Regions from separate parts of the Arthrobacter sp. UNCCL28 genome, predicted to be linked through region 3. Evidence: riboswitches for the same ligand, from Rfam matches in the RefSeq annotation. Region 3 holds a riboswitch; each other region holds the start of a gene.
The links. A riboswitch is a leader RNA that binds a small molecule or an ion and turns the genes downstream of it on or off. The one in region 3 is predicted to bind cyclic di-AMP.

Region 1: linked by a shared signal. The riboswitch ahead of BLQ01_RS15525 (NlpC/P60 family protein) and the one ahead of BLQ01_RS16280 (aggregation-promoting factor C-terminal-like domain-containing protein) in region 3 are both predicted to bind cyclic di-AMP.
Region 2: linked by a shared signal. The riboswitch ahead of BLQ01_RS17735 (hypothetical protein) and the one ahead of BLQ01_RS16280 (aggregation-promoting factor C-terminal-like domain-containing protein) in region 3 are both predicted to bind cyclic di-AMP.
Region 4: linked by a shared signal. The riboswitch ahead of BLQ01_RS08455 (C40 family peptidase) and the one ahead of BLQ01_RS16280 (aggregation-promoting factor C-terminal-like domain-containing protein) in region 3 are both predicted to bind cyclic di-AMP.

What each region holds. Positions count from the first base shown of each region.
Region 1 is NZ_FMWE01000005.1:238,335-245,361, reverse strand. Features, by position in the region: gene BLQ01_RS15540 (PEP/pyruvate-binding domain-containing protein) at 1-1,270, opposite strand, end outside; gene BLQ01_RS15535 (universal stress protein) at 1,292-2,329, opposite strand; gene BLQ01_RS15530 (NAD(P)/FAD-dependent oxidoreductase) at 2,744-3,436, shown strand; gene BLQ01_RS15525 (NlpC/P60 family protein) at 3,632-4,417, opposite strand; cyclic di-AMP (ydaO/yuaA leader) riboswitch at 4,421-4,613, opposite strand; gene BLQ01_RS15520 (copper resistance CopC family protein) at 4,764-5,396, opposite strand; gene BLQ01_RS15515 (NCS2 family permease) at 5,511-6,953, shown strand.
Region 2 is NZ_FMWE01000007.1:122,829-129,855, forward strand. Features, by position in the region: gene BLQ01_RS17695 (helix-turn-helix domain-containing protein) at 1-17, shown strand, start outside; gene BLQ01_RS17700 (hypothetical protein) at 98-349, shown strand; gene BLQ01_RS17710 (maleylpyruvate isomerase family mycothiol-dependent enzyme) at 717-1,376, shown strand; gene BLQ01_RS17715 (alpha/beta fold hydrolase) at 1,376-2,206, shown strand; gene BLQ01_RS17720 (DUF6480 family protein) at 2,359-2,622, shown strand; gene BLQ01_RS17725 (ATP-dependent DNA ligase) at 2,718-3,782, opposite strand; gene BLQ01_RS17730 (hypothetical protein) at 3,828-4,058, shown strand; cyclic di-AMP (ydaO/yuaA leader) riboswitch at 4,188-4,332, shown strand; gene BLQ01_RS17735 (hypothetical protein) at 4,335-5,771, shown strand; gene BLQ01_RS17740 (PucR family transcriptional regulator) at 6,019-7,027, opposite strand, start outside.
Region 3 is NZ_FMWE01000006.1:101,148-108,174, reverse strand. Features, by position in the region: gene BLQ01_RS16295 (pyridoxal phosphate-dependent decarboxylase family protein) at 1-630, shown strand, start outside; gene BLQ01_RS16290 (MerR family DNA-binding transcriptional regulator) at 627-1,400, opposite strand; gene BLQ01_RS16285 (glycosyltransferase) at 1,419-2,663, opposite strand; gene BLQ01_RS16280 (aggregation-promoting factor C-terminal-like domain-containing protein) at 2,834-3,661, opposite strand; cyclic di-AMP (ydaO/yuaA leader) riboswitch at 3,665-3,851, opposite strand; gene BLQ01_RS16275 (sensor histidine kinase) at 3,960-5,456, opposite strand; gene BLQ01_RS16270 (response regulator transcription factor) at 5,460-6,200, opposite strand; gene BLQ01_RS16265 (winged helix-turn-helix domain-containing protein) at 6,854-7,027, shown strand, end outside.
Region 4 is NZ_FMWE01000002.1:854,508-861,534, reverse strand. Features, by position in the region: gene serC (phosphoserine transaminase) at 1-1,033, opposite strand, end outside; gene BLQ01_RS08465 (iron-dependent transcriptional repressor DtxR) at 1,327-2,022, shown strand; cyclic di-AMP (ydaO/yuaA leader) riboswitch at 2,210-2,451, shown strand; gene BLQ01_RS08460 (M23 family metallopeptidase) at 2,456-3,286, shown strand; cyclic di-AMP (ydaO/yuaA leader) riboswitch at 3,425-3,593, shown strand; gene BLQ01_RS08455 (C40 family peptidase) at 3,598-4,344, shown strand; gene BLQ01_RS08450 (NlpC/P60 family protein) at 4,444-5,217, shown strand; gene BLQ01_RS08445 (HNH endonuclease) at 5,507-6,007, shown strand; gene BLQ01_RS08440 (NTP transferase domain-containing protein) at 6,050-6,955, shown strand; gene BLQ01_RS08435 (molybdopterin molybdotransferase MoeA) at 6,952-7,027, shown strand, end outside.

The DNA of each region.
Region 1 (7,027 bases), on a different contig from region 3:
GCCCCACCCTGCTCCGCACTACAGCCGTGAGGTCGAAAAAGATGCGCTGCCCGGCCTCGTAATACGGCGGAGGTCCGGAGCGTGGATCGGGGACGTCGAATGCGGCTGTCCTGGCTACCGAGGAGGCGATGAGCCGGATGCCGGCCAGGCCCATGGGCGTGAGCGGTCTGGTCAGTCCTTGGGCGAGGCTGAAGTTCAGGAAGGCGTGCTCTCCGGGTGCAGGAGGGGTTCGCGTGGTTTGCGGGTACAAGGTAGTGATGGGCCTGGCTTGCGTGAGCCACAGTTTTCCGTCCTGATCGATGGCCCATTCAGCGTCCTGCGAGGCCCCGTAATGGATTTGGACCTTCCGGCCCAAGTCCGCGAGCGCCAAAATCTGAGGATCACTGAGGCAGGGCTGTGGATCCTCCTGCCCATCCCGCCCGGATCCAGTGGCCCGTTCAAGGCGTTCCGTGCCGCCTCCAGGGATTGGCCTGATCTCCACTTGCCTGTCCCCGACGGCCCTTTTCACAATGGCGTTGTGGCGAACGTCAACAACGTACTGATCGGGATTCACGGCCCCGGAAACCACGGCCTCTCCCAGGCCTGGGCTGGCGTCAATCACTGTCTCGTGCCGGTTTCCCGTCACGGGGTTTGCAGTGAACATAACCCCAGCGGTTGCTGAATCCACCATCTCCTGCACCACCACAGCCAGGGTGACCGATGCGTGATCGATCCCGTTGGTGGTCCTGTAGGTCACCGCACGGTCTGTCCACAGCGAAGCCCAGCAGCGGCTCACCGCGTCCAGAACCGACTCCACGCCAACGACATTCAGGAAAGTGTCCTGCTGGCCGGCGAAACTCGCGAAAGCCAGGTCCTCTGCGGTGGCAGAAGACCTGACGGCGACGGGGACGTTGTCTCCCAACTGCCCGTAGGCGGCCCGCACCGCTTCGGAGATCACGGCAGGGACGCCGGCCTCGAGCACCAGCGACCGGGCATCCGCGGCAAGCCCGTTCAGCTGGTCCAGCTGGGAGGCAGAGGTCCCTTTCAAGGCCGCAAAGACCTTATCCAAACCAATAGCGGACAATGCGTAACGGTAAGCCGCGGTGGTCAGGCAGAATCCGGGCGGTACTGGCAGGCCGGCACCGGCCAGCTCACCAAGGTTGGCTCCCTTGCCACCCACCTCCGGGAGCATTGACCCCCGGATTCCGGCGATGTCCAGAATGAACAGGGGCCCGTGCGCGTCTGTGACGTGCCGATCCTGCTGCTGTTCCCCGGTCTCCTGGCCTTCCATGGCGATGCAGGTTCCGCTCCGCTACGCTGCCCCGAGCATGGGGCCGAACTTGTCACGATCAGCAAGTCGTGGGTCTTCACGGTCAGGGACAACCAGCACTGGTCCCTTTGCATGGTGCAGTACGCCGTCCGAGGTGGAACCCAGGAGCATGCCCGCGAAACCACCGCGGCCACGTGTTCCCAGCACCACCAACTCGACGCTGCGGCTTGTTTCCACCAGCACGTCCACCGGAGAGCCGTCCCGGAGGTCAGTCTCAATGGCCAACTGCGGGAAGTGGCTCCTGAGCCACGCCACCCCGGCATCGAGTTGAACCCTGATGTCGGCAAAGAGGGCGTCGCGGTCCAATGGCGCCGGCACCCAGGCCAAAGACCCGCTGTACTGCGGTACGGCGCAAATGACGCGGAGCTTTGCCCCCATACGTTGTGCTTGCTCGGCTGCCTCAAGCACTGCCACACGGGCTTGCTCGGAGCCATCCACACCCACCGCAACCACGTTCTCCACAGTGCGGGACCCGGCTTTGGCGTGCTCGGCTTTGATGTGCTTGTCCTCCGTGTTTTCGCCCAGCCTGTCGGCGCAGTACAAGGGGACAGTAACCGTGGGGCACTTGGCGTGGGCGGGCAACGCACTGCTCACAGAGCCCAAAAGGCGTCCCACAAAGCCACCGCGGCCCCGGCTTCCGGAAACGAGGAGCGCGGCGTCTTCCGAGAGATCCAGCAAAACACCGGCAGCGTCGCCGTTTTCCACGGAAGCGTCGACGTCGATGGCGTAACCCGAAACCTTGTCCATGGCCTGCTTGATGATCGCGTCCGCGCCTTCGCGAATCACCGAATCATCCACGGTTGCGTAGCCACCATCCAGGCCTGACGCGGCAAAGATGGGCACGGAGTAGGCCGTCACGATGTGAAGCGGCAGCTGACGGCGCTCGGCCTCGCGTGCGGCCCAAACCAAGGCACATTGTCCGTGCTCTGAACCGTCCACTCCAACGACAATGCCACCTGGCGCCACTGCCTGGTCCTGGCCGTCCTGTGGCTCTTCAATGTCTCTGCTGTGCTGGTCCATGGGGCCCGCCTTCCACCTGCTGCTTGATGTTCCGGCCATTCTGCCAGAGGTTCTCCGCCACGGATTCCCTCACGGCTTCATTGTCAATGGCCGGGGCAGAAGAAACCTGGTAATTCCTCCTCCCAAGGCCCACTATTCTCGGTCGGCACCGCCGAATCAAGGCGACTTTGGGCTATGTGCATAACGGTCCGGGCTCGGTTGCCACGACCCCATTTTGCGCTGCGGATGAACACCGGAAACACGCGGACGTCCGAGGCTATCCATGGCAGAAAAAGTTCGGTAGTGTTCGAGTCACCGAATGGCCGGCAAACGTGTTCCAAACCACACTCCGGCCATTTATTTGCGGCCGCTTGGGGACTCGGACGCGAGCCCACGCGATGCCGAACGGCACACACGTCAAGGAGGAACCAAGCAGTGTCACTCACGCCTGATTCCGCCACGGAACGCACCACCACCGTGGTCATCGGAGCCGGCCTGTCCGGCTTGGCAGTTGCCAGTGAGCTCAGCCGCTACGGCGTGGGCTCCATAGTGGTGGACGGGTTCGGTGCGTTGTCGGCAACTGGCCCTTCAGTCCACACAGGCATGCTTCAACGCTGTGATGCCGGCGATCCCGCAGCCATGCAGGAACGCAACGAGATCCTCCGCCACCTGCGGAACTACGCCGCCAGCCATCACCTGGACGTCCGCAGCACCACGCGAGCGGTGCGCCTTGATTTCCTGGGCTCGGACCCCTCCCAGCAGATTGGCTACGGCCTGGCTGCGAGTATGACCACTGCCGGCCTCAGGACAGGGCTCCACGCCTCCGGCCCCTTGGAATCCACGCGCCGCCAATGGGCAGTGCACACTGCCAGCGGCGTCCTTTTGGCCGACCACATAGTGGTGACACGCTGTGCCCAGAGCCAGTTGCGCCGCATGCTGGCGGAACTGGGCATAGCGATCGGCCAGAACCTGTCCGCGGCCATGCGGGCTGTCGGAATGCACCTCGTCGGAGTCGGCGAACTCATCACGCCCACACCGAAGGAAGTGCTTCGGCAGGCAAAGGCCGTGGGCCAGACGATCTCATCCAAGGTCGCCCTTGCCGCAGGGCCGGGCATAGCCACCGCTTAGCGGACAAAGGCTCCGGGGCCGCCCCTGAAGCGCCGTTTGGGCGAAGAAGGACCCTCCTGCGCACGGATTCATGACGCGCCCTACCGGCGTCGAACCTGACTCCGAACTTTTACTCACATAACTTAACGCCAAAGGCCGGTGTCCTCGAAGATTGGTTCTTCGAAGACACCGGCCTTTGAACTGAAGCGTGAGGCTTTATGCGCCAGCGCGTACGTAGGTCAGGGGACCCGTAGCAGTCAACCAGCTGATCGGGTGGATACCCGTCTGGTTGCCATTGATGCCACCGCTGATTGCCTGGCCGTTGCCGATGTAGATGGCAACGTGGCCGGACTGGACGATCATGTCACCGGGCTGGGGTGAGCTGACAACCTTGCCGTAGTTCATGAACTGCATGGGACCGAGGTCGCCAACAGGGATGCCTGCGGAACCGAGTGCCCGCTCCACCATGGCGGTGCAGTCCTGCATGATGCCGATCTGGGCGTAGGCCGAGGCGACCATGGCAGCGTTGACGCCACCGACGGCCGGGGCAGCAGCTGCTGCAGGAGCAGGAGCAGCGGCGGCCGGAGCGGCAGCAGCAGCCTTGGCAACAGGAGCCGTTGCAGCTGCGGTGGTGACTGCAGCCTTCTTGGCGACGGGAGCCGGAGCAACCGGAGCCGGCTTTTCGATGACCGGAGCTGCTACGGAAGCAACAGCAGGGCGCTCGAAGTTGACGGTGGCGGTGGCCAGTGCGGTCACAACCTGGGTGGGAGCCTCGGAAACGGTCTCAGCGACCGTGGCGGGGCTGGAGTCCCGCTGAACCGGAGCTTCAGCTGCGTGGGCAGCAATGGAGCCGGTCAGGACAAGGCCAGAGGCTGCTGCGATGACAGCTGCCTGGCGGCCAGCGCCGGAAGCGTTGCTGGCGACTGCCTTGGAGATCGAGATGAACGGATTAGGACGTACGCTGTCCGCCTTACGACGGCCGCGAAGAATGCGTGAAGACATGAAAGAGCCTCTCCCGATGCCTGCGAGGTTAGCTGTCGGATTCGGATGGGAGTCACCCGGCCACTACGCCCCGCTGTTACGCGGAAGCTTCGTGACTTCACCCCAAGGCACGCTCGAAAGCGACCTAAAATGGGTTCCCCGTCTCTGCCGTAAGGTTTGTCTGCGAACGGATTCCGGACTGCGGCAGAGCTAGGCAATCAGGCCGGAAGTGCCCGCTACGTGGAACAGGCACAGGTATAACCGTACGCGATGATCACGCCGAAGTCACATTTAAGTAACGAGAACCGCGCCTCTGGCGTGTCGCGGTGACCATTTCGAGATCTTCGCAGCTACGTAGAAAACCCCGTTATTCCGCGGCGGAATCGCCCTCAGAGTCATTTGACGCAGCCAGTTTCCGGCGTGCTGTAACAGCCAGAAAAATAACGAGACCAACAGCAACCACGGCCAGCCCAACAATGCTCCAAGGGAAGGGCTGGGAGGCGTCGGCGGCAGGCTCGCTCTTGCCCGTTCCCGGCGCCCCGGTTCCTGCGGTGGGCACAGCTGCGGAGGATGAAGCCGGGGCCGACGGCGAGGCACCTGCCGAGCCACCCGGCGTCGTGCTTCCTGCGGTGGCGGTGAACGTAAAGGTGCCCTCGATGGGGTGGGAATCGCTGCTGACGACGCGCCACACGACGGTATATTCGCCGGCGGGAGCGCCTTCGCGCAGCTTCTGAACGGCCTGGTTGTCGATGATTTCCACAGGTCCGTCGGCCCAGTTTTCGCCGGCCGCCGTGACCGTCACGCCCGAACCGATCGCGAGCGGCCGGTTGTTGAACGTAATGGAGACCGACGCCGGAACTTCCGCCACCGCTGTGCCGTTGGCCGGCGTCGTGGATTCTGCGACGTCATGGGCAGATGCCGGGGCCGCGGAAAACAGCAGGGCAGAGGCGAAGGCAAGAGCGGCGACGACGGCGGCCAGAAGCGGGCGGATGGTACGCATGGGGCGGTTTCTCCTAGTGTTGGCTTCCTTACAGACTAGGCGAATCGTCCGGAGGCCCTTTACCGGACCGCATAGGATTTGAAAGCACACTCCCCTCGATCCCCGGAGTCCTTCATGCTTAAACAAGGTTCGGCAGTAGACCGCTACTTCAAAATTACTGAACGTGGATCCACGTACTCACGGGAAATTCGTGGCGGCTTCGCGACGTTCTTCGCCATGAGCTACATCGTGGTGCTGAACCCGTTGATCCTCTCCGGGGCTGATTCGAGCGGGGCGTCCCTTGGATTCACCGCCGTCGCCGCCACCACGGCGTTCGTAGCGGGCATCCTGACCATCCTCATGGGCGCCTGGGCCAAGCACCCGTTCGCCGTGGCAACAGGATTGGGCGTCAACGCGTTCGTCGCCGTGACAGTGGCCTCGCACCCGCAACTGACATGGCCGGACATGATGGGCCTTGTGGTGTTGTCCGGTGTGACCATGCTCATCCTGGTGCTCACCGGTTTCCGCACTGCCGTGTTCAAGGCCGTTCCGGAAGCCCTTAAGACCGCGATCGTGGTGGGCATTGGTCTCTTCATTGCGTTGATCGGCCTGGTCAATGCAGGGTTTGTCCGGCGGATTCCGGACGCTGCCGGCACCACGGTTCCCCTGGGACTTGGCGTGGACGGCAAGCTCATGGGCTGGCCTACCCTGGTGTTCGCAGTGGGCCTGATCCTGACCATCGCGCTGGTGGTCCGCAAGGTCCGCGGCGCCATCCTGATCGGCATTGTGGTTTCCACCGCACTGGCCGCCATCCTCGAATTCACCCTCCACATCGGCCCCAGCTTTGACGGCAAGAACGTCAACCCCCGCGGCTGGTCCCTGGTTGCTCCCACTCTTTCGGAGTGGGGCGCCCCGGACCTGTCCCTCATCGGCAAGGCCAACCCGTTCGGCGCCTTCGAGCACTTGGGGTTCATCGCCGCGGCACTGCTGGCGTTCGTGATCCTGCTGAGCATCTTCTTCGACGCCATGGGCACCATGGTGGGCCTGGCCAACGAGGCCGGAACTGTGGACAAGGACGGCAACATCCCCAACGTTGACCGCGTCCTCCAAGTCGATGCCCTCGGGGCGATCGTGGGCGGCGGCGCTTCGGTTTCCTCCAACCAGATCTTTGTTGAGTCCGGCGCCGGGATCGGCGAGGGCGCACGCACCGGCCTCGCCTCGATCGTCACCGGCTTGCTGTTCCTGGTGGCCATGTTCTTCACCCCGCTCATCAACCTCGTCCCGTTCGAAGCCGTGGCCCCGGCCCTGGTGGTTGTGGGCTTCATGATGGTTTCCCAGGTGGGCAAGATCGATTGGCAGGACTGGGGCGTTGGCATCCCGGCCTTCCTCACCATTTCCCTGATGCCGTTCACGTACTCGATCGCCAACGGCCTTGGCGCGGGCTTCATCTCCTACGTCCTCATCCGCACTTTCCAGGGCCGCGCCCGTGAAGTCCACCCCCTCATGTGGGCCGTGGCAGCTGCCTTCCTGCTGTTCTTCGGCATCGGAACTGTGGAGGAGTTGTTGGGGGTCAAGTAGGGAAGTCCGGGATTCCGGACACCCGGGTGATTGGATCGCTGGTTTTAGTGCCCGCCTTCGGGTGTGCTTAAGGC
Region 2 (7,027 bases), on a different contig from region 3:
ACTCCAGCGCCGGCTGATGGTTGCGGAGTGATAAGGATCAAGCAACGATCCCAGCCAACGGACCAGCACCCCTTAAAGGCGGGGTTACGCTTGATCGGTGGGCAATTTCAAGGGGTGGCATATCGTGGCCGGGTTGGCCGCCATGGCCCTTGCCGCACCCTTGGGCTCTGCCATGGGATTGAACTTCGTGGCAACCTTCATGTTTGCCTGCACAGTCTTCGTGGCAGTAGCCATGTGGACGGAATCAAAAATCGCACGACGCCGGGACGCCGCCAACGCTTCCGCCGCGCCTGAGGCTGCGCAGCCGGCGGCAGACCCCAGCGAATCCGACGACGCCACCAGGGAATAGCCTGTGCAGTCGGGGAAAAACGCAAAGTACTCCGAGTGGCCCTGGAACCGCCCCTGGCCTTGGCTCCTTTTCATCGCTCCGACCGGCCTGCTCCTCGGGACGATCTGGATGTACACCGGAGGCTGCGGCCAAGCGGTGGGAACCGGGGAATTCGATTCCTGCCAGTCCGCTCCGTTCCTCGGTTATCCGGTGACCTGGACTGCCACGGCAGCCATGGCATTGTTCCTTGCCTGGAGCCTCGTGGGGCTGGGCAGGGCGCTGCGGTATTCCCGCAAGCCCTCCCGGGACCGGGTTTTCCCTGAACCGCATCTCCCAGACCCGCGGCTTCCTGGAACCGCCGGGGACAGAGGCAGCTGCAGACCGGACCATGGGGTTCAATAGCGGTATGGCCCTGACCTCACCCTCCGACGTGTGGCCCGTGGTGCACGAGGAACGTCGCGCACTGATCCGGGATCTCGAACCACTTCAGCCCTTCCAATGGAAGACGCCATCCCTTTGCCCCGGCTGGGACGTCCATGACGTCCTGGCGCACGTGATCGACAGTGCCAAGACCACCCGGCTGGGCTTCATCCGCCGCATGATTGCCGCCCGGATGGATTTCGACCGCGACAACGCCGTGGGAGTTGAGCGCGAACGGACCCTTGACCCCGGCACCACATTGGTCCGGTTCCAGGCAGTGGTTTCCCGCACTTCCGGACCCCCGGCAGGTCTGGCTACCCGGCTGGTGGAAGCGTTCGTCCACGGCGAAGACATTCGGCGTCCGTTGGGGCTGCGCCGACACTACCCGGCGGCGCACGTGGCCACGGCCCTGGGATACCAAGTGCGGACCAGCACCAAGATGGGCGGAGGCAAGGAAGTGGCCGAGGGCTGGCGCCTGGTGGCCACTGACGCGGCTTTCGATCACGGAGAGGGCCCGGCGGTTGAAGGACCAGCCATAGCCCTGCTGCTTGCCGTGTCCGGCCGCCCGATCGGGATGAACGAGCTCAGCGGCCCCGGCGCTCCGGTATTCCTGCAGCGGCAGGCTTGATGAAAACGCACGCAACTGCGGAGGCTTTGCTCTCTGCCGACGTCGAGGCTTTGGGCCTGAAGGGGCGGATCCTCTGGGCCAAGGGAACACCGACTCCCGGGTCCGGGCTTGATGCAGGCACCGGACCGGTGTCCAGTCCCGACGAGCCCGCATACATCCTGATCCATGGGATTGGAGTTTCGCACCGGTACTTGGCCCGGCTCCACACCGTCCTGGCAGCGGGTGCACCCACGTACTCGCTGGACCTGCCCGGATTCGCGGGGACCCCGAAGCCCGGGAGGCAGCTCTCCGTGGAGGACTACGGCGCTTTCATCGCCGGGGCCTTGGCATCCTGCGGCATCAGTTCCTACGTATTGGTGGGGCACTCCATGGGCGTGCAGTTTGCCATCGAAGCGGCGCTGCACTCGCCTGAGCAGGCACGGCAGGTGGTGCTCATGGGGCCGGTGGTGGATTCCCGGCACAAGAACGTTCGCCGGCAGTCCTTGGCGCTCTTCCTGGACGGACTGCTCCGCGAGAGCGCGTCGTCCAATTGGATTGTGATCTCCGATTACTTCAAGTGTGGTCCGCGGTGGTACCTCACGGAGCTTCCGGTCATGATGGGCTACCCCACGGAGAAGCGGCTGACCGGCATCAAGGTGCCCGTCCTGATCCTGCGGGGAAGCCGCGACCACGTAGCTGGGCCGGAGTGGTCGCTCCGGCTTTCCAGGGCAGTTGCGCAGGGGCGATTGGTGGAGATTCCCGGCGTCGGCCATGTGGCCCAACACATGCGACCCAAAGCCGTGGCCGACGCCATCCGGAGTTTCGTCGCCGCCACAACGCCGCACCGCTAAGCGCTGACGCTCTAACGCTCAAATGCGCTGACGCGCTAATGCACTAACGCACGACGCCGGCGCCTGGCTTTGGCCTGCTTGTTGAGTCCGCTCCTCCCGGCTAGGCTGGCAAAGCAAGCGCATTAGTAAGTTTGCTTACGAAAGGGCTGATTGTGACTGATAAAGACTCAAATGAGGAAACCCAGGGCTTCGGAGCAACCGGCGCTACAGGGCCGTTCGACACGACCGCCGACGCCGACAGCATCCACGAGGATCCCGACATGCGCCAGGACGAGGACGACGATCCCGCCGCCTCTGCCAACCCCGATCCCCTCGATGGGAACGTCACCGGCCTGGAACCCGGCGGTGGAGTGCCGCCGGGAGAAACCCCGCCGGCCGAGGGCAGCATGAGCAGCGATCAAGGACACGAAGAGTAACGCTCCGCCTCGGCTGAACGGCCAGGCTGAAAGTCCAAGCTGAACGTCCATGCAGGCCAGCTAAGCGGGTCGGCTGCGCAGCCCCGGCAGGCAGGCTACGGCAACCTCAGGATCTCCCCGAGGTCGTACGCAACCGGCTCTTCCAGCTGTGAGTAGGTGCAGCTTTCGGGGGTCCGGTCCGGCCGCCACCTGCGGAACTGGGTGGTGTGCCGGAACCTGTCCCCTTCCATGTAGTCGTAGGCCACCTCGATGACCAGTTCGGGACGCAACGGCACAAAGGAGAAATCCTTGCCTCCGCTCCACCGGCTTTGGGCGCCGGGCATCCTGGACCCCGCAGCCCCCTCACCCTGGCTGGCCCACTCGCCCCACGGGTGCTCGCTGAGGTCCACCTGGTAAGGCTCAAGCTCTGCCACCAGGCTTTCCCTCCTCGCCATGGGGAAGGAGGCAACCACCCCGACGTGCTGGAGTTTGCCGGCGTCGTTATAAAGACCCAACAGCATGGACCCCACGACCTTAGCGGTCTTGTGCCACCTGAATCCGGCCACCACGCAGTCGGCGGTGCGCTCGTGCTTGGTCTTGAACATCACGCGCTTGTTGGGCTGGTATGTCCCATCCAACGGCTTGGACAGGACGCCATCCAGGCCTGCGCCTTCCAATTGCACGAACCACTCCTGCGCACGCTCCAGGTCCGTGACTGCGGGAGTGACGTAAACGGGCGGCTCTGCTGCCTTGAGCGCACGCTCAAGGACGGCGCGACGCTCCGAGAACGGCCTGCCCATCAGATCGTCGTCGCCGAGGGCAAGGATGTCGAACGCAACCATCGACGCCGGAGTCTTTTCGGCCAGCATCCTCACCCGGCTGTCCGCGGGATGGATCCGTTGCTGCAGGACCTCGAACTCAAGCCGGTTGCCCTCGATCAGGACAATCTCGCCGTCGATCACGCATTTGTCCGGGAGGTTCTTCCGCAGGGCTTCCACCAGTTCAGGGAAGTAGCGGGTCATGGGCTTCTCGTTGCGGCTGCCCAGGACGATTTCATCCCCGTCCTTGAAGACGATGGTCCTGAAGCCGTCCCATTTGGGCTCGTAGTGCCCAACGTCCGGGATGGCGGGGACGGATTTGGCAAGCATGGGCGAGACGGGTGGCATCACGGGCAGGTCCATAAACAATGTCTACCTGCCGGTGCACGCCGAAGCTAGTCTTAGGCGATGGATATCTTGGCCGTGTTGGCGGCCGTACTTGGAGTTCCCGCCCTCCTGGCCGTGGCCTGGTACTGGGTTTCCCGGCAGAACCGCCGGGGTGTCAGGCGTGCCGCAGCCGGCGGGATGCTGGGAATCGCCGACGAGATCTTCCGACCGGAAACGCATCAGGCCCACCAGATCCAAAGGATCCAGCACGAACTCCCGGCGCCCGCTCCGGCCCCGAAGCCTAAGGGCTAAGGCCCTCCCGCCAGCAGAGACCTACCGGCCGTTATATTAATGTGACTTTACTTTCCTGCTCATGTACCGTCGTAGGGCGACCCGTATCTCCGCTGGGCCGCTTCCGGAATGACGCCGAGCTCTGCCGCACTCCGGAATCCGCCAGACCCGCGGCAGAGGCGGGGGACCCACAAGTTCCCGGACTTTTCCAAGTCCTTGGGGTGAAGCCGCTACTGCGGCCGGACGGCCTCGTCCGAACCCGACAGCTAACCTCGAAGGCGTTGAGAGGCAACCACCATGTCCCCAACCATGGATCAGCCGCGCCGCGCCCGAATTGACGGCGAGCGCACCAAGCCAACCGGACGCCGTCGGGCCCAACCCAGCGGATCCGATATCAGCCTGCAGCCGGATTCCGGCACGCCCAGGACTGCCGCACCCGAAATTTCAGGCACGACGCCGGACGCCCCCGCTGCGGCGGCGCCTACCATCGCGACGCCCACCACGCGTGCGGCTGCGCGTGCAGCCGAGCGGGAACGGGCCGCGCAAGCAGAAGCCCGCGTATCCACCACGCCCGGGCCTCCGACGGCCGCCATTCCGATCGTCCAGGCTCCCAAGCAGCCGGCAAACCCCCAACCCACCACACCGGAGCCGGCCACAGCCGCCATTCCCATCGTCGAGGCTTCCGGGCAGCCGGCAAACCCCCAACCCACCACACCGGAGCCGGCCACAGCCGCCATTCCCATCGTCCAGGCTTCCGGGCAGCCGGCAAACCCCCTGCCCACCACACCGGAACCGGCCACAGCCGCCATTCCACTGGTGTCCGCAGATCCGGCGCCTGAAGCCACCCCCGAATCCCACACAGCGCCTGCACCCGTCTCGGCTGCACCTGCTTTGCAGGCTCGCGCCACATCCCCGGCACGGGTTGCTGCGGCAGCCACGGCATCGGCATCCCTGGCAAGCCGAAAGGATGTCAGGGAACAGTCCGGCGTCACCACTGGTTCACGCTCCGGGCAGGGTTCGCGCTCCGGGCAGAGTTCACGATCAGGGCTGGGCGGGTCCCCGCTTGGCCGGGAGCCCCAGGCAGTCCTGCAGAAGGCGGCTTCGGTCAAGCACATGAGCCAGCGCATGGCCGTAGTGGCAGGCGCGCTCGGCCTGGTCCTGACGGCCGGCACTGTGGGGCAGGCCCTTGAGTTGCCGTTCTTCGGCCAGGAGGCGCCCGCCCAGGAAGCCAGCGGTGCCGACAGGAATTCGGGTTCCGCATCACCAGCCCCCAGTGCTTCCTACTCCAGGGCATCTTCTCCGTCTGCCTCAGCTGCTGCGACGTCAGCGGCCGGCCAACCGGCCACGGTTCCGGAGGCACCTGCGCCAGTGTCGCCGTCGTCCGTTCCCACGCCTAAGGTTTCCTTGGCTGACCCCGTCTGGGTCCCATCCGCAGTGCCGGCGACCATCGCTGCGGCACCGGGCACCAGTCAGGTACCCACGCCCTCGGCGCCTGCACCGGCACCGTCCGACGTGCCATCGGACACCATCACTACGCCGCCGGCCACGCCTGCGCCGACCACCCCGGCACCCACCACCCCTCCGGCTACCTCGACGCCCACGCCAACACCAACCCCTACCCCCACCCAGACCTCCAAGCCCAAGCCAACGGGCAAGCCCGGCGCGACCACGCCGGCGCCCACGCAGTCTGCGCTCGACGAGATCCTTGACGCAGCAAAGGACGCCCTCAAATGAGCACGCGCCTGCCCCGCATCACCACCCACGCCGGATGGCACAGCCGGTACTGCAGCAGCAGCCGCACGGCCACGTTCCGGCGTCGGTTGGGCCGTTGGAGCTGCCAGCGCTTGAGGCGCTCGTAACGGGCACGGTTTAGCGCAGTTCATGGAGGCAGGCACCCGCATTGGGTGCCTGCCTCAATCGCGTTCAGTGCCCCGTTCAGTGCTCAGGCCCGCGGTTCAGCGCTCAGTGCCCCGTTCAGTGCTCAGATCCTTGGCCGGCCGGCCCATCGGCGGGCTTTCAAGGCGGCGTGCAGCTCGAGGCGGATCGAGCCGCTCAGCGGATCAGCACCGATCAGCTGGCGGATCCGTCCCAGCCTGTTGTAGATGCTGCTCCTGTGCAGGTGAAGTTTGGCCGCGACGTCCTGCACTGAGCCATCGCTGTCATACAAGAGCTCCAGCACGGGCAGGAGTTCGCCGTTCTTGTCCTGGTCCTCCAGGGTCCGGAAGTGCAGTGAGCCGGTGTCGTCCCAGCCGCCGGGCGCCAGGAGGCGATCGAAAAGCTGGTAGACACCCACGTTCCGGCTGTCCACGAGCTCGCCGAGAGGCCTGTCCACAGCTGCCGCCTGCGCCGCAACCTTCGATTGCCGGTACGCCCCCGCCAGTTGACGGATCACTTGGAACGGCTCGCTGATGCCCAGGATCACGCGGTCCACAGTCCGTCCGGCGCGCTTGGCGAGTTCCAGTTGGTAGTGCACCAGCACCTGCGCGTGGTCCGCCCGGCCACCGGACTCGCGGAACAGCACCACTGAATGCGTTTCGGTTCCTGCGCTGAACAACGCGGCGTTGACACCGATGGTGGACTGCAGGGCGGCGGAACGGTGGGTCAGGGTCGCGGCGAGAGGATCGACGTCGGACCTCGCACCTTCCGCGTCCAGGATGGTCACCAGTTGCCACGGACCCCGGCCCTGGATTTCCTTCCACCCGGCCACGGCAGCCACGGCATTCGATTCACCGCTGCAAGCCGCCAGGAACTCCTGTTCACGCCTGCGCCGGAACTCCGACTCTGCCGTGTTGGAATCAAGGAGCAACCCCGCCAACAGGTCCAGCTCGTCACGCACGCCGGGCAACTCGGCGAGTATCGCCGTCGCGCTTTGCTCTTCAAGGTCCAGCTGGACCCACAAGTAGCCCACGCGGAATCCGCGCACCAGGAGCGGGACGCAGACCCGGCCCAACATCCCCAGTTCCTCGTTTGCGGGAACCACTACGGGACGC
Region 3 (7,027 bases):
GGAGCCTGGGTGCACGTGGATGGGGCGTTCGGTTTGTGGGCCGCTGTGAGCCCCACGTTGCGGGGTCGGCTGACGGGGGTGGAGGAAGCGGACTCCTGGGCAACGGACGCCCACAAGACGTTGAACGTCCCTTATGACTGCGGCCTGGCGATTGTCTCCAGGCCAGAATCCCTAAGGCGTGCTTTCAGTGTCCACACCAGCTATCTCATAGCCACCGAAACCGGGCTGGGGGATCCGCTGGAGAAAGTCCCTGAGATGTCCCGCCGGGCCCGTGGCATTCCCGTATGGGCCGCCCTCAGGCAACTGGGCCGCGATGGCGTGATCTCCATGGTTGAGCGCCTCGCGGCCAACGCCCGGGCATTGGCCGAAGGACTCGCCGCCATTCCGGGCGTCGAGGTGCTCAACGATGTGGTGTTCACGCAGGTCTCGGTGAGCTTCGGCAGCGACGACCGGACGCACCGGGTGACGCAGCGGCTCATGGCCGAGGGCGCGGTGTGGATGTCCGGATCCTCGTGGCGTGGCCGTGAAATCCTGCGTATTTCCGTGAGCAACTGGACCACCGACGTCGGAGATGTTGCCGCCTCCATTGCAGCAGTCAGGGGTGCTGTGGAGGTCGAGCCCGAAGTTTAGGCCTGGGGCTCGTGCGCCCTCGCTTTGTGCAGGTACCCCATCAGGCCGGCCAGGTCTTCGGCGCTCCAGGGCAGGTCTGCGCTGATCGTTTGGGCGTTCTCCTGCCAGGCTGCCCGGGCCGCGGTTTTTGTATCCTCGCCCGAATGGAACATCTCCCCGATGCGGTCCCAGGAATGCACCCACTCCTGCACTGCCGGATCCGAGATGGAAGTACCGGCCCGGACATGCTCCAGGCCTTCTTCCACCAGCGCGGTCCATTGACGTTTTGAGTCCTCGATCTTCCCGGCTCCCAGCTCCTGGCGTTTCTCCGCAAGCTGTTGACGCTGTTCCGGTGTGAAGTGTTTTTCGAACACGGTGATCATCTCCAAAGTTGACATGAATTGTGCGGCGGTGGGCATGGCTGGAGCGTCCAGTCGGTTGAGCAGCTCACCCAGCCGGTCCTGAAGCGCCTGGACTTGTTGGGCGTGCTGTTGAACATGCCGTAATTGCCGGTCCAGCAGGACACGCATGGAACCGAGATCATCATCATCGTTCCCGGGTCCATCCAGCGCTGTCGTGATGGAAGCAAGCGGAATCCCGAGCATGTGAAGGGCCCTGATCCGGTACAGTCGTCGAAGATCGCCCTCCCCGTACCGTCGATGACCGGAAGGCGTCCGGCCGCTCGCGGTCAGCAGGCCGATTTCATCGTAGTGATGGAGTGTCCGCACGCTGACTCCGCAGGCTTTGGCGAGTTCGCCGATACTCCACTGTCCGCTCTCCGCTGTTCCCATGGGAACTACGCTAAATCCTCACGTAACGTCAGGTGCAAGCCTTCTTCGGCCAGCCGCATACCCGCCGATATGCCCGGCGAGTCCAGCGGCAGCCAGCACGGCTCCTTCAAGCCAGCGGTCCGCCGTCGTCATTACCGGCAGGATCGCAAGCGCAGCCGTACTTAGCAGCGTCGTCAGGAGAAGCATGACCGGTCCTTGGATGCGCAGGCGGGTAGTCGAGGCCATGAGGGCAAGGGCGATGAAGTTCGCCGGCAAAGGATCCACGACACTGCGGAGCAGCACGAAGAACAGGGCATAAAGCGACGTCCACGCCACCGCACCAAGCACACGCCCCGCAAGTCCGGTTCCGGGAGCCATCCGGTCCCGTCCTGGCCGAAGCTCCCTGACCGGAAAACGTCCGGGGCGAAGGTCTCGGGTCAGCCGCGCCATGCCCCGCAGGTCGGCAAGCGCGGTTCGTACGACGTCGACACTTGAGTTGGGGTCATCGGTCCAGTCGACCGGGACTTCATGAATGCGTAAACCACAACGTTCGGCGATGACGAGGAGCTCGGTGTCAAAAAACCAGCCGTCGTCCTTGGTATGCGGGAGGAGAAGGTGCGCAACGTCCGCGCGGACGGCTTTGAAGCCGCACTGGGCATCGGAAATGCGTGTGCCCAGGACGGTGCGGAGCAGGGCGTTGTAGCTGCGGGAGGTGAATTCGCGGCCACCACTGCGGACCACGCGCGAGTCAGGTGCCAGGCGCGTGCCGACAGCCAGGTCAGAGTGGCCTGAAAGCAGCGGCGCAAGGAGGGGTGCCAAGGCGGACAAGTCGGTGGACAGATCCGCTTCCATATAGGCCAGCACGGGTGACGGTGAGGACTGCCAGAGGCGGCGGAGGGCGTTACCGCGCCCTCTTTCCTGGAACCGGACCACCCGCAGTTCCGGAAGTTCCCGTGCCAGGCGTTCGGCGATCCTTAAGGTGTTGTCCGTGCTGGAGTTGTCAGCGACCGTGATCCGGAAGGTGTGCGGAAAAGTGCCGGAGAGATGGCCGTGAAGCGTGCGGAGGTTCTTCTCCAGGTGCGCTTCCTCATTGAACACGGGGACGGTGAGATCGAGGACGGGGACGCCGGCCCCGGTGTCCACGGGGGAGCGCCTGGGCAACTGTGGGTTCTCCGGCCTTACGTTCGGGAGTTCCGGCTGCGAAGCAGGCAACGCCCCGCCACCGAAGCGCGCGGAGTGGAACCGTCGTGGGGGAGCGCTGGTGGTTGGATTTGTGAGCGTCATATCTCCAGCATGGGCTGGCCGATTATGAGGGCTTTAGGCGGAAGCTGTGACGTCACTGTGAGCTACGGCGGTCACCTGTGAAATGCAAAGACCGCGCCGGTTCCCGCCGTTCGCTCCAGTGGGGACTGGTGCGATCGGCGGCAACCGGCGCGGTCTTCAAACTGCCTGGTTTAGTACCAGTTGTTGGCCAAGTGGAAGGCCAGGGCGGCCGACGGGGATCCGTAGCGCTCCTTGATGTAGTTCAGGCCCCATTTGATCTGGGTCTGGTAGTTGGTCTGCCAGTCAGCACCGGCAGAGGCCATTTTGGAAGCAGGCAGGGACTGGACGATGCCGTACGCGCCGCTGGAAGCGTTCGTGGCAGTGGTCTTCCAGTTGGATTCCTTCTCCCACAAGGTGTTCAGGGCAGTCATTTCGCCGGCGCTCCAGCCGTAGCTGCCCAGGATGCTTGCGGCGTAGGCCTTGGCAGCGGCGGGGTCATCCACGGCTTTCGGGGCTGCAGCAGCGGCTTCGGCGGCGGCCTTTTCGGCGGCAGCAGCGGCGTCGGCGGCCTGCTTGGCTGCAGCGTCAGCAGCTGCCTTCTCCGCAGCGGCTTGGTCGGCGGCGGCCTTTTCGGCGGCAGCCTTTTCAGCAGCAGCCTGATCGGCGGCAGCCTTTTCAGCAGCGGCCTTGTCCACGGCGGCCCGGTCGGCAGCGCCCTTTGCGGCGGCTGCGTCCAAGGAAGCGGAGATTTCGGCTGTCTTGTTGGTGCTGACCTGGGCAGCTGCCTGGGTCTCTGCAACGCGGCTGGCCTCAGGGAGGTTCAGGGTGGCGTTGGCAGCAGTACCGAGCGATGCGACGCCCAACGCGGCGGCCACGACGCCGGCAAAAACCGACATGCGGTGGCCGGACTTACCTTGGCGGGCAGCGTTCTTGAGGACGGTTTGCGACTTGGTCAACGGTGCGTTGTGCTCATCGCGGTGACGCGCGGAAGGGCGCGTCTGATCGTTAAATTCAGACATGTGTGATTACCTCTCAGCGCCTGCGGAGTTAGCTGTCGGGTTCGGATGAGGTCATCCGGCCGCGCATGTCGCTGCGGCTTCACCCCAAGGGCCCGGCATGATGCCTGGGCCCGGAGACTCTGGGTCCCCCGTCTCTGCCTCGGAGTAAGAACGGACTCCGGGAAGTGGCAGAGCTCGGCGCATCCCGGATGCGGGCCAGTTGGGGCGACCCACCCTTTCGACGGTACAGGAGGAATTCGCAGAAGTCACATTTAGGTAACAGAGATCACGACGCCGGTGAGTCGCCTTGCCGTGTTCGTTACATCTCTTCGGTGGTGACGGTAGGTAGCCGCAGGGCGAATTCGGTTCGACCCGGACGCGACGTGACCTCCACGCTACCGCCGTGCGCTTCCACGATGGATTCCACGATCGACAACCCCAGCCCCGACGTCCCTTCAGACCCCGATCTCGCGGCATCCGCCCGGGCAAAGCGGGAGAAGATCCGGCCTTGGAAATCCTCTGGAATGCCCGGCCCGTTGTCTGTCACGGTCACCACTGCGCTGCCATCGGCGGACAGCATGACGGCCGTAACCACGGTAGTGCCGGCATCGGTGTGTTTGCGGGCATTGGACAAAAGATTGGCCAGGACCTGGTGCAGCTGGGTGGAGTCGCCGCGGACCGTGACGGGTTCGTCCGGCAGTTGCAGTTGCCATATGTGGTCCGGCGCCATGACCTTCTCGTCACTGACCGTTTCGATCACCAACTGGGTGAGGTCCACATCGGTAACCTTGACCGGTTGGCCCTCGTCCAACCTGGCGAGCAGCAGGAGATCCTCCACCAGCGTTGTCATCCGCTCTGACTGGCTTTGCACGCGGGCCAGGGATTTGCGGCCGTCGTCAGTGAAGCTTTCGGTCATCCTCAGCAGTTCGGTGTAACCGCGGATGGCAGTGAGCGGCGTCCGGAGCTCGTGTGAGGCGTCCGCGACGAACTGGCGTACCTTGGTTTCGCTTTCCTGGCGGGCTTCCAAAGCGCTGGAGACGTTGTTCAGCATCAGGTTCAGGGCATGGCCTACGCTGCCCACTTCCGTTCCGGGATGGGCGGCCGACGGCGGTACGCGCACCGCAAGTGCCACTTCACCGGCGTCGAGCGGAAGACGTGAAACCTTGGTGGCCACCTCGGAGAGCTGCTCCAGAGGCCGCATGGTCCGGCGGATGATGACGGTGCCGGCGAGGCCGATGACCACCAGTCCGCCCAGCGAGACCAACACCATTGTCCAGACCAGTGAGGCCTCGGCGCTCTGTTTGTCCGCGAGAGGCAGGCCCGTGACGATCACGTCGCCATAGGGGGCGACCGCCACCAGCCGATAGTCCCCGTTGGAGAGGGAACGATCCACCGGATCACCGCTCTTGGGCAGCGCCAACAGCACTTGCTCATCCGCGGGGGACAGTGCAACACGGTTGCCTTGGGCGTCAATGAGCCCTGAACTGCGGACAGTGGACCCGTCGATCCTGGCGTTGAGCGTTCCGGCGGCCTGCCCCCTGGCCTCCAGCGGGTCCGGCTTCCCCGAAGGTGAGGAGGGAAAGTTCGACGGCGGCCTGCCGAAGTCATTCGCGCGGCTGGACGCCTGCTCGAGCTGCCTGTCGAGCTGCTTGTTGAACACCATGTCCATGGAGGCGTAGCTGACCACACCTACCGCCCCGCAGATAGCGACCAGCAGTGCCATCGCCACCAGGACCAGCCGGGTACGCAAATGCCACGTGGAGGGGTTCAGCCAGCTGCGGCCGGATTTTCTGGCCACTCCTGAAAGTGTGCTCAACGCCTAGTCCGCGGGCTTGATGACGTAGCCGGCGCCGCGAATGGTGTGGATCATCGGCGGATGGTTGGCTTCGATTTTCTTGCGAAGGTATGAAATGTAGAGCTCCACGATGTTGGCTTGCCCACCGAAGTCGTAATCCCACACGCGGTCCAGGATCTGGGCTTTGCTGATGACCCGTTTGGGGTTCTCCATGAGGTAGCGCAGAAGCTCGAACTGGGTTGCCGTGAGGGGAATGTCCTCGCCGGCGCGGGTAACTTCGCGGGTGTCCACGTTCAGGGTGAGGTCACCCACCACCAGCTCCGCGGTGTCCATGGCAGCGACGCCCGAACGCTGGACCAGCCGGTGGAGTCGCAGGAGGACTTCTTCCATGCTGAAAGGTTTGGTGACGTAGTCATCGCCGCCGGCAGCCAATCCGACGATCCTGTCCTGCACGGCATCCTTGGCGGTGAGGAAGAGGGCGGGCACTTCGGGAGCGAAGGCGCGGATGCGGTTGAGGACCTCCACGCCGTCAAAACCGGGCAGCATGACATCAAGGACCAGGACGTCCGGCCGGAAATCCTTGGCCAGCTTCACGGCCTCGGGACCATCGCCGGCAACGGACACAGACCAACCGGCCATGCGCAGTCCCATGCTCATGAGTTCGGCGAGGCTGGGTTCGTCATCCACCACCAAGGCGCGGATCGGAGAACCATCAGGGTGGGAGAGTTGGGGCAGGTTGTTGGTCATGGAGTGCGAGGAGGCCATGGGACAACTCTCCGTTCTGCTGGTTAGCCAGCGCTTTGCCCGTCCTGTGAGGATGCTGTGAAGTCAACACTAGCGAGGTGGGAGTCAGCGTGTCCGAAACGCTTGGCAATCCTGTTTCTACGGCTTGTAGCAGATTTTTGTCCGGATTTTTCGGAAGTCGGCCGTCCACGATTGGACAACAAGTGTTTCAGATCGTGAGATTCCGCAGCCGGGCTGTTCCCGGGAATGTCAGTGCACATGATGCCCCATTGGCCGAAGAATGTTCACTGGATTGCGATTATTTCTTGTTCGGGCCGAATGAAATGGCGTTCATTTATCCCCTCGGCTGAATTGTGATTTACGGCACAATAGACCTCTCCGTCTCAAAATGTGGACGGTTCTGCGCTTTGTTACTTGCGTGTTGCCATTGTTACGTTGCACACTTCCAATGTGAACAAGAACTCAACAGCACCTGCAGCCGCAGCAACCTGGCCCAGCACACCCGCTGGCCATGATGACCGCTGTTGTCGAATGCAAGCCTAACTTTCCACCCCAAGAAGTTTCAGGCATTCGCCCCCTAGCCCAGCGTTGGGCGCCCCTCCCCAAACTCATTGCGGGGACAACCAGCATTCGAAGCCGCGATGACGGCTATTCACTTTTGAGGTAAGCACTCCATGTCAGTTGCATCTGGATACGTCCACATCTCCGTCCGTAACGCCAACAAGGCCGCATCGAACGCAGGGCTCCGCCCCGGCTTCGGCAACCGCCCCGGCTACGCTCCGTCCCAGCAGGGCGCAGGCCAGCAGGCCCCCGGTTACGTTCCGCAGGGTTACAACCCCAATTCCTAT
Region 4 (7,027 bases), on a different contig from region 3:
TGCGGCCAAGCTTGCGGTAAGGCTCCGTGTCCACCACACCGTTGGCACGCAGGACCTTGGCAATGGCTGCGGCATCAATGGAGTCGTCGAAGTCGATGGTGGCGATGACATTGGAGCGGTCTTCGGCATTGGTGACAAACGGCGTCGCGTACTCCGATGCCTCAGCCCAGGAGTAGATGCGGTTGGCCGAGTCCGCAGTGCGCTTGCTGGCGAAGTCCAGGCCGCCGTTGCTGTTGAGCCACTGCACCTGGGCGTCCAGAGTCACCAGGGTGGACAACGAAGGAGTGTTGTACGTCTGGTTGAGCTTGGAGTTGTCAATGGCGGTCTGCAGGTCCAGGAAGTCCGGGATCCAGCGGCCGGACGCCTTGATCCGTGCAGCGCGCTCCAGGGCGGCCGGGGAGAACAGCCCCAGCCAGAGACCACCGTCTGAGGCGAAGTTCTTCTGCGGGGCGAAGTAGTAGACGTCGGACTCGGCGACGTCCACGTCCAACCCGCCTGCAGCGGAGGTGGCATCGACCAGGACCAGGGAGCCTTCGTCGGCGCCCTGGACCCGCTTGACGGGAGCGGCCACGCCCGTGGAGGTCTCATTCTGGGGCCAGGCGTAGACGTCGACTCCGGCCTCGGCTTGGGACACCGGACGGGTGCCCGGCTCGGCCTTGATGATCGAGGAAGCATCCAGGAAGGGAGCCTTGTTGGTGGCGGCAGCAAACTTCGAACCGAACTCACCGAAGGAAAGGTGCTGTGCTTTCTTCTCGACCAGGCCGAAGGCGGCGACATCCCAGAAGGCCGTGGAACCGCCGACGCCGAGGACAACTTCATAGCCCTCGGGCGCACGGAAGAACTGGCTGAGTCCTTCGCGGACCGAACCCACGAGGTTCTTGACCGGAGCCTGGCGGTGGGACGTGCCCAGGATGGTGGACGACGCGGCAGACAGGGCCTCGATCTGTTCGGGACGGACCTTGGACGGTCCGGCACCGAAGCGTCCATCCTTGGGCAGCAGATCGGCGGGAATGGTGATGCTGTTGTCGCTCACGTGTGGCTCCAATGGGTATCGGCTAGAGATGGGTCGTGGCAGGTGGCATCAACTGCCCCTTCGACACCCCAATTCTGCCTGACCCGGTGCGACGGCAGGAACCTGTGGCCGTCATAGTCCGCCACGTGGAACGCCGGCAAACCATATGCGACCGGAATTATCCAGAGTAATTCCAAATAAGCTAGGCTAGGGGTTGGCGTTCAAGGGGCGGCGGTGCACTCCGCCTACCCCGGCAGGGGACGCTGTACGGTGGAGATTACGCAAGGAACTGCGTTCGAGGAGAGCTGAGCTGGATGACGGATCTGATCGATACCACTGAGATGTATCTTCGGACCATTTTGGAGCTTGAAGAAGAAAACATCGTGGCTCTCAGGGCCCGCATCGCCGAACGGCTGCGGCACTCCGGACCCACGGTTTCCCAGACCATCGGACGCATGGAGCGCGATGGCCTGGTGATTGTCTCCAACGACCGCCACCTCGAACTGACCGAGGTTGGGCGGAAGCGCGCCACCGAGGTCATGCGCAAGCACCGCCTCGCGGAGCGGCTCCTGGCTGACGTCATTGGCTTGGACTGGGCTTATGTCCATGACGAAGCATGTCGCTGGGAGCACGTGATGAGCGAGCGCGTGGAGCGCCGCCTGTACGAACTCCTGGAACACCCCACAGAATCCCCGTACGGCAACCCCATCCCGGGCCTGGAAGCGCTCGGCGGTCTTGCCACCCAGCCATTCCCCCGCGTGGACGTCAACCTCCTGCAGGCCATGGAGGGTTACGCGGCCAACTCCCGGGTAGCGGTCACCCGCTTGGCGGAGCCCATCCAGGTTGAGCCTGAGCTTCTTACCCAGTTGGACGAAGGCGGAATCCGGCCCGGCGCCGCGGTCTCGCTGGAACGTGTGGGGGAGTACATTTCCGTCCGCGTCCCAGGCATTGAAGGTGCCCTGGAGCTTCCACCTGAGGTTGCGGCACACGTCTTCGTCTCTGTTGGCTGAGACAACCCTGCCTTGCTGCACGGTGGCATATCTCACTTTTGAACGCCCGGCGCGCATGTGACCTGCGGTTTTCCGGGATTAGTGATAAGGGGTTGCCGCCCGCATGCCCGTTCCTGTTGATAACGAATTTATTACTGCGGGCCTTAATCCCCTATAGTTATCTACTAGCGCTGATACCAAAGCGTTACCTGTTCCGGAGCCGAGCTCTGCCAGCGGAACAGGTGTGCCATCCACCACTGGCAGAGGCGGGGGAACCACAAGCGGCTGTCTAAAGAAGCAGCCTTGGGGTGAAGTCCGCAGCAGAAGTGCCCATTAACGCATGTACCTCCTGGGATACCTGTGTGCCGTGAGCGCTTCGTGCGGGCCGGGTCTTGAAACTCTCTGACCCGAATCCGACAGCTAACTTCGCAGGCTTTTTAGAGAGGAATAGAGTTTGACAACGCAGAACGTCAGGGGCCGTCGCCGCGCGTCGGGCCCCGCTGCTGAGCTGCGGCCAGCCCGCGTCGTATCGGAGATCCGGCCACGCGACACCGAACGCCAGGTTCGCCGCCGTAAGAGCCCGTTGCGCCAGGTTGCCGACTTCGCTGCAGCCAGTGGCGTCGGGCAAAAGGCCGGAGTTGCGCTTGCCGCCACCGGCCTGGCCTTGACTGTCGGTCTGCCGGCCACAAGCCCCGTCATGGCCACCTCGGAGTCAGGCCAGACCGAGTCTGCCCTGGCAGTATCCGGTGGCAGCCAGCCGGAGGTCTCCGCGGCCGCATCGGCCAAAATCGACTTCAGCCGGGCAGCGGTTGCCACGGCTGCCGACCCCGACGGCAAGTTGAAGCAACTGCTCAGCGCCCAGTCCGCGGGCAGCATCCAGCGTGCCTCCTCTGCAGGCACCATGGCCAGCCCCCTCGACACGCTGACCACAGCGTCACCGTTCGGCTACCGCGTCAGTCCCCTCACGGGAGGCTCCGGTGACTTCCACCGCGGCCAGGACTTTGTGGCGCAGTGCGGCACGGCCGTCCATGCAGCGGCATCCGGCAAGGTCACCTTCGCCGGATGGCACGAGTACGGCGGAGGCAACCGCGTGGTCATCGACCACGGCAACGGCCTCGAGACCACGTACAACCACCTGTCGTCCTTCACCGTCAAGGTGGGCCAGACGGTCACCCGCGGCGACACCGTGGCGCTCAGCGGTACCACTGGCGCCTCCACCGGTTGCCACCTCCACTTTGAAGTACAGGTCAACGGCGAAGTTGTTGACCCCATGGGCTGGCTTTAGTCCATTTGATGGTCGTCTCTCGCATTCGTGACACGCCTCGTGACCTGAATGTGACATTCGCGTTCAACTGTTGTACCGTACAAAGCGCATCGGCTTTTTAGGGGGCCGGTGCACTTGAGTGGATTGCCTAGCTCTGCCACTACTCAAGGTCCGTTCGCATAAATCGTCTGGCAGGGGCGGGGGAACCACTTCTGGTCTTCGTGAGAAGACCTTGGGGTTAAGTCGCAAAAGCTTCCTTGAAGCAGCGCGGCCGGATGACTCCCATCCGAATCCGACAGCTCACCTCGCAGGCATTGGGAGAGGCTACCTACGTGTCATCACGCACTACCCCTGCGCGCCATCGCGCTGAATCGGTTCGTACGAACCCCTTGAACTCGCTTTCCAAGGCTGTTTCATCCAACGCCGGTACCGTCGGCCGCCAGGCTGTCGTCCTGGCAGCAGCCTCAGGTCTCGTCCTCAGCGTTGGTCTGCCGGCCCAGGCAGCAGACACCGATGTTTCAAAGTCGGAAGCCTCCAGCACCCAGCAGATGGTCACCACTGCGGTAGTCACCGCGGAGCCCACGGCAACCGTCTCCTTCGAAAGCCCCGTAGTGGCCACGAAGGAAGCTCCCAAGGTTGTCCAGCGCGCTTCCCAGACCACCGGACGCACCTCGGCCTCCGGCGACCAGGCCACAGCAGGTGCTGTGACCGCCAAGTCCACCGAAGCCAAGGATGCTGCTTCCAGCGCCGCCGCTTCCGGCCTCGCCGCGATCGCCTACACCGGCATCGGGCACCCTTACGTTTGGGGCGGCACCACCCCCAACGGTTGGGACTGCTCCGGATTCACCCAGTGGGTGTACGCCCAGGCCGGCATCAGCATCCCGCGCGTCAACGCCTGGACGGCCATGAAGCCCACCAGCACCCCTGCCCCCGGTGACCTGGTCATGCAGAACGGTGGAGCGCACGTAGGCATCTACGTGGGCAACGGAATGATGATCAGCGCCTTGAACCCGGGACAGGGCACGCTCCTGCACTCGGCTGCCTCCACGGGCACCTCCTCCTTCTTCACCCTCCGCTAGAAACAAACCGATTCGGGGTTCGCCGGCATGCCCCCAAGTGCCGGCGCGCCAATGAGCCGCGTGTACCCCAACTGCACGCGGATACGAAAAGAGAAAACCATGACCAGTGCACACAAGGTTGCACGGCATCGCGCTGAGGCCCCCAAGACCAGCTCGCTTGCCGTGATCGCCAAGGCCGTCAGTGAAAACGCCGGCGGCGTGGGCCGACAGGCAGCCGTCATTGCCGCAGCTTCAGGCCTGGTCCTGACCGGCAGTGTCGCAGCCAACGCTGCCGAGACCAAAGTGGACCGTGAATCCACCTCGACGTCTACCTTGGACGTCCAGTCGGTTGTGCAGTCCACCATCGCTGCAGACTCCACGGTTGCCATCTCCTACGAACGCCCCGTGGTCACCACGGTGCAGGCTCCGGCTCCCGTAGAGAAGAAGGCTCCCGCGAAGGCTGAAACCAAGGAGCCGGCGGCAAGCACGGCAACAGGCGGAAACGCCACGCTGGCCGTCAACACCTCGGCTCCTGCGGCTAAGGCTCCCGCCGCTGCCAGTGGCCTTGGTGCCGCAATCGCCGCAGCCGCGTACGCACAGCTTGGTGTAACCCAGGACTGCACCATGCTGGTGACCAACTCCCTGGCAGCGGTCGGCATCAACTTCCACGACTGGCCGGCCGGCTACCTCTCCCTTGGCCGCACCGTCAGCGCAGCGGAAGCACAGCCGGGCGACCTCGCTTACTACGCCAACGGCGGTCTGGCCGGACAGGCCCACATTGCTGTCTACGTCGGCAACGGCCAGGCAGTCCACGGTGGATGGAACGGATCCACCACGGCACTGTTCAGCGTCAACGTCGGCTCCGGCCCGGTCTTCATTCGGGTCAACGGCTGATCCAGCCCTTCGCTATTCCAGGACACCCCGCAGGCTACGGCCCGCGGGGTGTTCTGTTTAACCGCGGATTGTTTGCCTAGGGGCCACATCGGATGTTCAGGGGGCAGATCGGACGCCGGTTCCGCTAACGACGCATGAACTCTGGGCGACACTGTGGGCGAAAGCACATATAAATTCGTTGATACGGCATACAAGTGCTTACCCTTATCTTGTCGATCCACAGCCCGTACATGCAGAGGGCAGCCGGCCCTCGTGCCCCTGACGGGTGCGGCCGTGAAGAGGTACGTGCATGCGCACACTCGTTCTGAATGCTGGATATGAACCGCTGGCGGTAATAACCTTCCGCCGGGCGCTGGTCCTTGTGCTGACTGGGAAAGCAAGCGTGGTGGCCGAAGGCGACGAGCCTGTCGTCGGGCCACAGGAAGTTCTCGGAAGACCATCCGTGATCCTCCTCAACCGCTACATCCGTCCCCAGTACAACAAGATCACCGCCGTGAGCAGGCGCGGGGTACTGCGCCGCGATGGCCACCGCTGCGCCTACTGCGGGAAAACAGCCCACACCATTGACCATGTCCACCCCAAGTCCAGGGGCGGCGCGGATTCCTGGGAAAACCTGGTTGCGGCGTGCTTGAAATGCAACAACGCCAAGAGCGACCACACACTGGCCGAGATGGGTTGGAAACTCCGTTTCAAACCCGGTGTGCCCCAGGGGACCATGTGGCAGATCAAGGAACTCGAGAAACCTGCGCCGGACTGGGACCCGTTCCTGTTGCCGGAATCCGCTGCCTGATCGATTTCTGCTGAGCTCCGGACGTCCGGGTACTCTGGGCGGATGGAGTTCAATGCCGTGATTTTGGCGGGTGGCAGGGCCACCCGCCTCGGTGGCGTGCCTAAACCATCGCTGACGTACGACGGCGCCACGCTCCTTTCGCATGCCCTGCAGGCTGCCCGGGGTGCTTCAGCCGTGGTGGTGGTAGGCCCCGATGTTCCGGTAGCGGGCGGTGTGCCGCTCCCAGTGAAAGTGCTGCATGCCCGCGAGGAGCCGGCGTTTGCCGGGCCGGCAGCGGCAATCGCAGCCGGACTGGCGGCGCTGCAAAGCCGGCGTTCCCGCGCCCGGTGGACCCTGGTCCTTGCCTGCGACATGCCGCATGCGTCCCGCGGAGTTTCCGCTTTGTGGGATGCACTGGCCGCCCACCCGGGCGTTGAGGGTGCCATGGCCGTTTCCGTGGACGGGCGGAAGCAACCCCTCCTGGGTGCTTACGACACTGCAGCCTTGGAACGTGAAGCAGCCGTAGCATCCCAAGGTGCCGGTCTGGCGGACTCTTCTGTGTTCCGGCTGCTTGCTAGGCTGAACCTGCTGGACGTTGCTGTCCCCGCTGGCTCCACGGATGACGTGGATACGTGGGAGGACGCTGCGGCCCTGGGCATTGACTACAAGTTGGAGGCGGACGTGAAGAGCCAGGAAGAGACGCTCGAGGATTGGTGCCGCACATTGCTGCAGGCATTTGAGCTTGAAGGCGTTGAGGTGGACGTCAATGAAGTACTCGCCGTAGCCGGAGTGGCAGCGCATTCAGTGGTCCGTCCCGCTGCGCCTTTGACCACGTTCATTGCCGGCTATGCGGCAGGCATGGCCCGCGGCATTGGCCAGGCAAGCGATGATGCGTCCATGAACGCGGCCCTGGAGTTGGCCCGCAAAGTTGCCAAGGAGTACTCGGAGTCCGAGGCTGACGCCGAATGACCCAGGCCCCTGCCGAGGGCCATCACGCAGCGCACACCTGGCAGGAGGCCCGCCAGCGCGCGTTTGAGTGTG